Regions from separate parts of the Brevibacterium sp. SMBL_HHYL_HB1 genome, predicted to be linked through region 2. Evidence: predicted binding sites of a transcription regulator. Region 2 holds the regulator's gene; the other holds the start of a gene.

Region 1 (3,416 bases), 2.0 Mb from region 2:
TCCCGGTCAGCTGCTTCATCGATGACGCCTTGGAACCGGGCAGGAGGCAGGGCTGGAAGACAGCGCTGTCCCAATCGAGGCAGCGCTGCACCATCAACCGCTGTCGCGCTGCCCGCTGCTGCCGAAAGGCTTTCGACAGTCGCCGGTTCTTGGCAGACTTCTCCTCCGCGAGGCGTTTGGCCTCGTCGCGTTGGCGAATCGTCGATTCGCCGGGCATCAGCTCCAACACCGTCGGTGCTGGTGGAACCATCTGTCGGGGGACCCGCCAACGTTCCGGGCGCATGTCGGCCAAGGCCGCGAACTCGAGAGCCTGGGCAATGTTGACCGGCTGGTCGGGAGGCGTGACCTTGGTGGAGAGCCCGTGCCTGAACTCGTAGTCGAGCTCCCAGGAATTGGGCATAGTGACCCTCAGGAGACCGGCGGTCTTGAGCGCGTGGTGCTTGGCGCATACAGGCTGGATGTTGCCGAATCGTGTCAGTCCACCCTTGAGGGGATCGAGGTGGAAGAACGGGATGACGTGGTCCATCTCAGACTTCTCCGCTGTCCGCGTGCAGCCGGGCGCTGCGCAGCAGTTCCACTGCTCGATCAAGGTCTTCCGCAGGTCCTTCGGCACCGGATAGCTCGTGGCCTTCGCGTCGAGCGGGGTGCCGGTGGCCGGATCGGTGAGGATCCGCTGGATGGTCTTCGACCGACCGGCGATCGTGCGAGCCACCTCGGCGGGAATCGGTGAGCCGTCGTCCAGAGTGCCGGGCAGGTCCGAATCACCGGTCAGGGTGAGGAAGGGGACGGTTGCGACGGTGGCGGCCTGCTGCGACAGCCACCACTGGCTGGTGGGCATGCGCAGCTTCACCCAATACTCGACGGGGCCGAAGCCGTCCCCGGAGTCGGGGCGGAAAGCCGAGCCGATTGAGCGGTCGTCGGACTGCTCGGCGTTCGCATGCGTCTGCGCTGTCGTGCCCGAGCTCGCGGACGAAGGCCCGGCCGAGCCGGAGTGCGTGGGTGCTGTCCGTGCCACCGTTTCGGCGAAGTCCGCGAGCCCGGCGTCTGAGTCCACCCCGGGCGCGATCTCGCCGTCGTCATCGAGCAGCGGAGCCTCGCTCGTGGTCTGTATACCGGTGACCGGGTCGACGGAGACGACCTTGACGCTGAGTTCGGGGACCGGCCTGATCAGCAGGTCGTACTGGAGCTGGTCGATGGTCCGGTCGTCGTTGAGTTCCATCCCCGCAGGCAGATTGAACGTCGTCTTGTTCTTTCCGTGGACGGCACGCGCCATGGCCCGGATGCGGTTGTAGCAGGAGTAGATCTCGGCCGAGGGTCCGCTCACGATGAGGCTGGCCGAGCCGTCCTTGCTTCCTTCGACATCGACGCGGCGGCGCGTCGTGGCCATCTCGGTCAAGTCGATCGGCGGCACGAGGAGGCTGATCTTCTTGCTCAGCGCCCGACGCAGCGTCTCGCACGTGGTGTCGGCCCGCTTGGTGGCCAGGAAGGAATCGACTTCCGGCAGGTGGGCGAAGGCGAGGTTGCGGCACAGCTGGGACACGACAGTGATGTGGGCGTGGGTGAATTCGCCCGAGCGGACCCTGTCGGCGAAGCGGGGGAGACCATAGAGGATCGTCATCGCCTCCGACAGCTGGCGGTAGGTGCGGGGCGTGTTGGTGCCGAGCGCCGTCGAGATCTCGAGCAGGTCCTCGGACGCCACGTTCTCGTAGACCCACGTCGCGAAGCACGTGCGGGAATCGAACTCGGGAAACTCCGGAAGCGCCTGTCGGGCGGCTTCTTCGGCCGCGGCCTTCTGTGCGCGGGCGAATGCGCCGTCGTAGACGACGACCGCCGTCGAAGGTGCGTCGGCGGTTCGGACGCGGGGAGCGTCCTCGCCTTCGGCACCTGCGTTGTGGCGGGCCAGTGTTCCCGCGATCGTCTCGCAGCGGAAGGGGCCGGAACCGTCCGGCACGGCGAAGTCGAGGTTGAGCAGAATCTGCTCGAGCACCACTCCGGCGGCTGATTCGAGGACCGCGAAGTGTGCGCGGTCCGAGGCGGCGGTGAGCTCCGCGAACCGGGTCATGCTCGATTCGAAGCGGATGGCATAACGGGGTGACGGCTGGGTCGGCTCGGCCTCGTGCGACGGGCCTGGTTGGTCAGTGGTGCTCTTCATGGCGTTTTCACCTGCCTCGGACTTCGTTGTCGGGGGTGGAGCTGATTTGAAAAGCTTCTAACTCTATGTTAGATCATCAAAGTTCGAATTACTATAGTAAAAAGAGAATATCTTCGAATAGTTCTCGAGTTCGTCCGCTATGTGATTTCGTTGTCTGTCCATCGTTGCACACGGCACTGACATGAAGACCACGGAGCCGCCTCGGCGAATATCGGGCTGCAGTCATCCGACCCCGTACCCAGGGGACGAGGCCAACCGATTCCGGACGATCCCCACGGGCGTGACCAGCCTTCCTCGCGCCCTCGTGCAGGCTCGACGTCACCGCCGAGACCGTCCAAAGGTCTGGAGAATATGCCATCCAGGCGGTTCGCCGTCGCGGATTTTGACGAATTTTTGCGTGAAATGGATGCAGGCATCGGTTATGCTGTTCGGGTTGCCGGATGCGACCCACGAGGTCGGTACTCGCCTCATGCGAGCCGTATCCGCACAGCGCGCAACCGTGTCGCCCTTCACCTAGGGTCAGCATCACGGGTCGCGCGGACGTCACCGCTCAACCTTCACTGGTGACGAGTTCTTCGTTACGACCGCCGGTCTCACGCCCATGCAGGCTGAGACGCCCCTGCCGGCTGGAACGCCCCCAGCGGGTCGACGCCCACTGCGGGTCGAGAGGCCCAAGCGGGTCGAGACACCTTTCGGGCCCCGGCGGTTCGACGATCACAGCCGACGGCATCGGCTCGACCCTGCCGTCGCACGACCACGAGGATCCACCATGACGACCACCGCCCAGAACACCACCTCATCCGACCAGAACTCGCAGGCTCCGATCACCGATGAAGAGATCTTCGCCGCGCACGAAGGTGGCAAGCTGTCCGCCGAGCTCACGAGTCCGCTGGAGACTCAGCGGGATCTCTCGATCGCCTACACACCGGGCGTGGCCAAGGTCTGCACTGCGATCAAGGACGAACCGCAGATGGCGCGCACGCACACCTGGACCGGCCGCCTCGTCGCGGTCGTCTCCGACGGTTCGGCCGTGCTCGGCCTCGGCGATATCGGCCCGGCCGCCTCGCTGCCGGTGATGGAGGGCAAGTGCGCCCTGTTCAAGAGCTTCTCCGGCATCAATGCCATCCCGATCGTGCTCGACACCAACGACACCGATGAGATCGTCGAGACCATCGTCCGCATGGCCCCGACCTTCGGCGCGGTCAACCTCGAAGACATCTCGGCGCCGCGCTGCTTCGAGATCGAGGACCGCGTCAAGGAAGCC
Region 2 (3,416 bases):
CAGGTTTCGGTCAACGCCTTCGACTGCCTCGGGGCGAACTGCCCGCTGGTGACCGAATGCTTCGCCGAGATCGCCCGGAACAAGGCCGCCGAGGCCGATATCGTCGTGACCAACCACGCACTGCTGGCCATCGACGCCTTCGGCGAATCGTCCGTGCTGCCCGACCACGACGTCATCATCATCGACGAGGCGCACGAGCTCAAGGACCGGGTGACCAACGCCCTGTCCGGGCAGATCAACACGAGCATGCTGCAGGCGGCCACGAGCTCCGTGCGCCGGCACACCCCGGTCCAGGACGGTGTCGTGTCCCTGCTCGACTCGGCCGCGGCGGCCCTCGAACGCGCTCAGTCGAGCGTGCCCGAAGGGCTCATCCTCAACATGAGTGAGGCGCTCGGGCTCGCGCTGGCACAGATCCGGGACTCCGCACGCCAGATCATCAACGACATCGGCGGCAAGTCCGAGGACGCCGATGCCGGTCGGCAGATGGCCAAGGCCCGGTGCCAGGAGATCTTCGAACTGGCCGAACGCTTCTGCGATCCGGGCAAGAACGACGTCATCTGGCTGACACGCTCGACCTTCCGGGAGAAGGAGACGACGAACCTCGTCATCGCCCCGCTGAGCGTGGCCGGGACCATGCGATCGGGCATCTTCGACGAATCCACCGTGGTGGCCACCTCGGCGACCCTGTCCCTGGGTGGGAATTTCGACGCCGTCGCCGCCTCATTGGGTCTGTTCGGACCCGACGCCCCGAAATGGGACAGCCTCGATGTCGGGTCCCCGTTCGACTACGGCAGACAGGGCATCCTCTATGTCGCCTCCCACCTGCCCCGGCCCGGCCGCAGCGGGATGAGCCCCGAGGCGCTGACCGAGCTCGAGGAGCTCGTGCGGGCCTCGGACGGCGGGGCGCTGGGACTGTTCTCCTCCCGGGCGGCCGCCACCGCCGCGGCCGAGCACCTGCGGGAGACGTTCGACTTCCCGATCCTGCTCCAAGGCGATGACGGGCTGTCGTCACTGGTCTCCCAGTTCACCGCGGACGATCGGGCCTGCCTGTTCGGCAGCATGTCGCTGTGGCAGGGGGTCGACGTGCCGGGGCGGACGAACCGGCTGGTCATCATCGACCGTCTGCCCTTCCCCCGCCCCGATGACCCGCTCATGCAGGCGCGGGCACGGGATGCCGATCAGCGCGGAGTCAACGGGTTCATGGCCGTGTCGGCCACACATGCGGCCCTGCGCCTGGCCCAGGGCGCCGGACGCCTCATCCGCTCGACGGGCGACAGGGGAGTCGTGGCGGTGCTCGACTCGCGGCTGCGGTCGGCCAGATACGCCGGCTTCCTCGTCAATTCGATGCCGCGGATGTGGCCGACGACGAATTCGGAACTCGTCCGCACGAGCCTGGGCAGGCTGGCCGCCGCCGACGAGGAATGAGGCGTGGAGCGGTAGCGGCGGCCGCTTGGCGCCCGGGGCGCGGCAGGAATGAGCGAACGCCCGTGGCCGAAGCGATCACGGGCGTTCGCGTTGGGGCAGGATCCGGGCGCTCTGCCGGGCCGGTCAGAGCCGGGGCCGGTCCCTCAGACCCGGCGACACCGGTGCCGGTCAGAGCCGGCGGATGACGGCGACGACGAGGCCCATGATCTGGGCGTAGGTGCCGTCGATGGGCTCGTAGTTCTCATTCTGCGGCAGCAGCCACTGATGACCGGCCTTGCGCTTGAGGGTCTTGACCGTGGCCTCACCGTCGAGCAGGGCCGCGACGATCTGTCCGTTGTCTGCGGTGTGCTGCTTGCGCACGACGACCCAGTCGTCATGGCAGATGGCGGCGTCGATCATCGAATCGCCGATGACCTTGAGCAGGAACATCTCACCCGAGCCGACGACCTGAGTCGGCAGGGAGAAGACATCGTCGACCTCCTGCTCGGCCAGGATCGGACCGCCGGCGGCGATGCGACCGACGACGGGAACCTGGACAGTGTTGTTCGACAGCTCCTCGAACTTCGCCCGCTCGGCCTCCTCCTCTTCGAAGGGATTGACCACTTCGATGGCCCGCGGGCGCTTCGGATCGCGGCGGACATAGCCGAGACGTTCGAGCTGCGAGAGCTGATGGGCCACGCTCGACAGAGAGGCGAGTCCGGCGGCCTTGCCGATCTCGCGCATGCTCGGCGGGTAGCCGTTGGCTACGACGGCGCGTTCGATGGTCTCGAGGACCAGACGCTGACGGGGAGTGAGGCGGAAATCGCCCTCACCGGTCGAACCCTCGGGAATCTCAACCTCATCGTCATCACTGCGGGCGGCAGCGATCTCACTGGCAACATCCTCGTTGCGAGGCCGGCCTCTGCCTCGTTTGTTCTGAACCATTGCTCGTTCCCCTTCGTTCTATTCCCTGCCGCTGAACGCCGCGATCTCCGCTGCGGAGATTCTCATGTCAGTGCCGACTGAGATGGTTCTGACAGATCGATCAACAACGCTGGTTCCTCCTCATTGTCGCATAGATGTTCGAGTTGGACTGGACATTTGTTCGATTGGCATGTTGAATAGAACAGACGTTCTACCGATTGCTGGTGGAATCGTACGAATGAAAGAGGTAATGCGATGTCTGCACAGAACACCGGGCTGCGCCTGACCACCCGTGGACGCCAGGCGGTGCGCCTTCTCAGAACCCTGCTCATTGCCGCCGTCGTCATCGGCGGAGCGCTCCTGCTCGCCACCCAGTCGTTCTCGGCCGCCGCTGTCGCCGAACCCGAGGCGGAGACCATCGGCATCGACGCCGAGGAGGTCGTCGTCGACGAGGGCCAGTCGCTGTGGACCGTGGCCTCGAACCTCGACCTCGACCGCGACACCCGCGATGTCGTGGCCGATATCGCCGAGCTCAACCACCTGTCCACCCCGACCGTCCATCCCGGCCAGACCCTCGACGTTCCCGTCCGCTGACGCTCGGCCGGCGCGCGTCGCGGCCGACGGCTGCGGAGACGAGGCGCCGGCCCATCTCGCGGTCCGACCCGCCGCCGGGGCAGCGGGGTCCTCTCGGTAGAATGATCGCGTGGGAAACATCGAATCTCTGCCAGTGCGCCCCGACCTCGTGGGTCTCAAACCCTACGGGGCTCCGCACCTGGACGTACCCGTCCAGCTCAACGTCAACGAGAACGCCTATCCGCTGCCCGAGGTCGTCATCGACAGCATGCGCGCTGCCGTCGACGACCACTTCGCCGGACTCAACCGCTATCCCGACCGTGAGTTCACGTCACTGCGTGAACACCTCGTGACCTATCTCAACACCATCAACGAACGTGCCGGTGACAGCGTCGCGCTGGAGCCCGAGATGATCTGGGCCGCCAACGGCTCGAACGAGGTCCTCAGCCATATCGTCCAAGCCTTCGGCGGACCCGGGCGCACCGTGCTCGGCTTCACGCCGTCGTATTCGATGC

Evidence for each region. The regulator LexA, encoded in region 2, represses DNA repair genes until DNA is damaged. The targets are predictions, from matches to a motif close to TCGAACANNTGTTCGA.
Region 1: the regulator LexA is predicted to act here: its motif matches at 2,254-2,269, upstream of IG171_RS13875 (HNH endonuclease signature motif containing protein).

What each region holds. Positions count from the first base shown of each region.
Region 1 is NZ_CP062936.1:2,999,957-3,003,372, reverse strand. Features, by position in the region: gene IG171_RS13875 (HNH endonuclease signature motif containing protein) at 1-2,152, opposite strand, end outside; gene IG171_RS13870 (NADP-dependent malic enzyme) at 2,922-3,416, shown strand, end outside.
Region 2 is NZ_CP062936.1:959,738-963,153, forward strand. Features, by position in the region: gene IG171_RS04560 (ATP-dependent DNA helicase) at 1-1,425, shown strand, start outside; gene lexA (transcriptional repressor LexA) at 1,594-2,349, opposite strand; gene IG171_RS04570 (LysM peptidoglycan-binding domain-containing protein) at 2,584-2,922, shown strand; gene IG171_RS04575 (histidinol-phosphate transaminase) at 3,032-3,416, shown strand, end outside.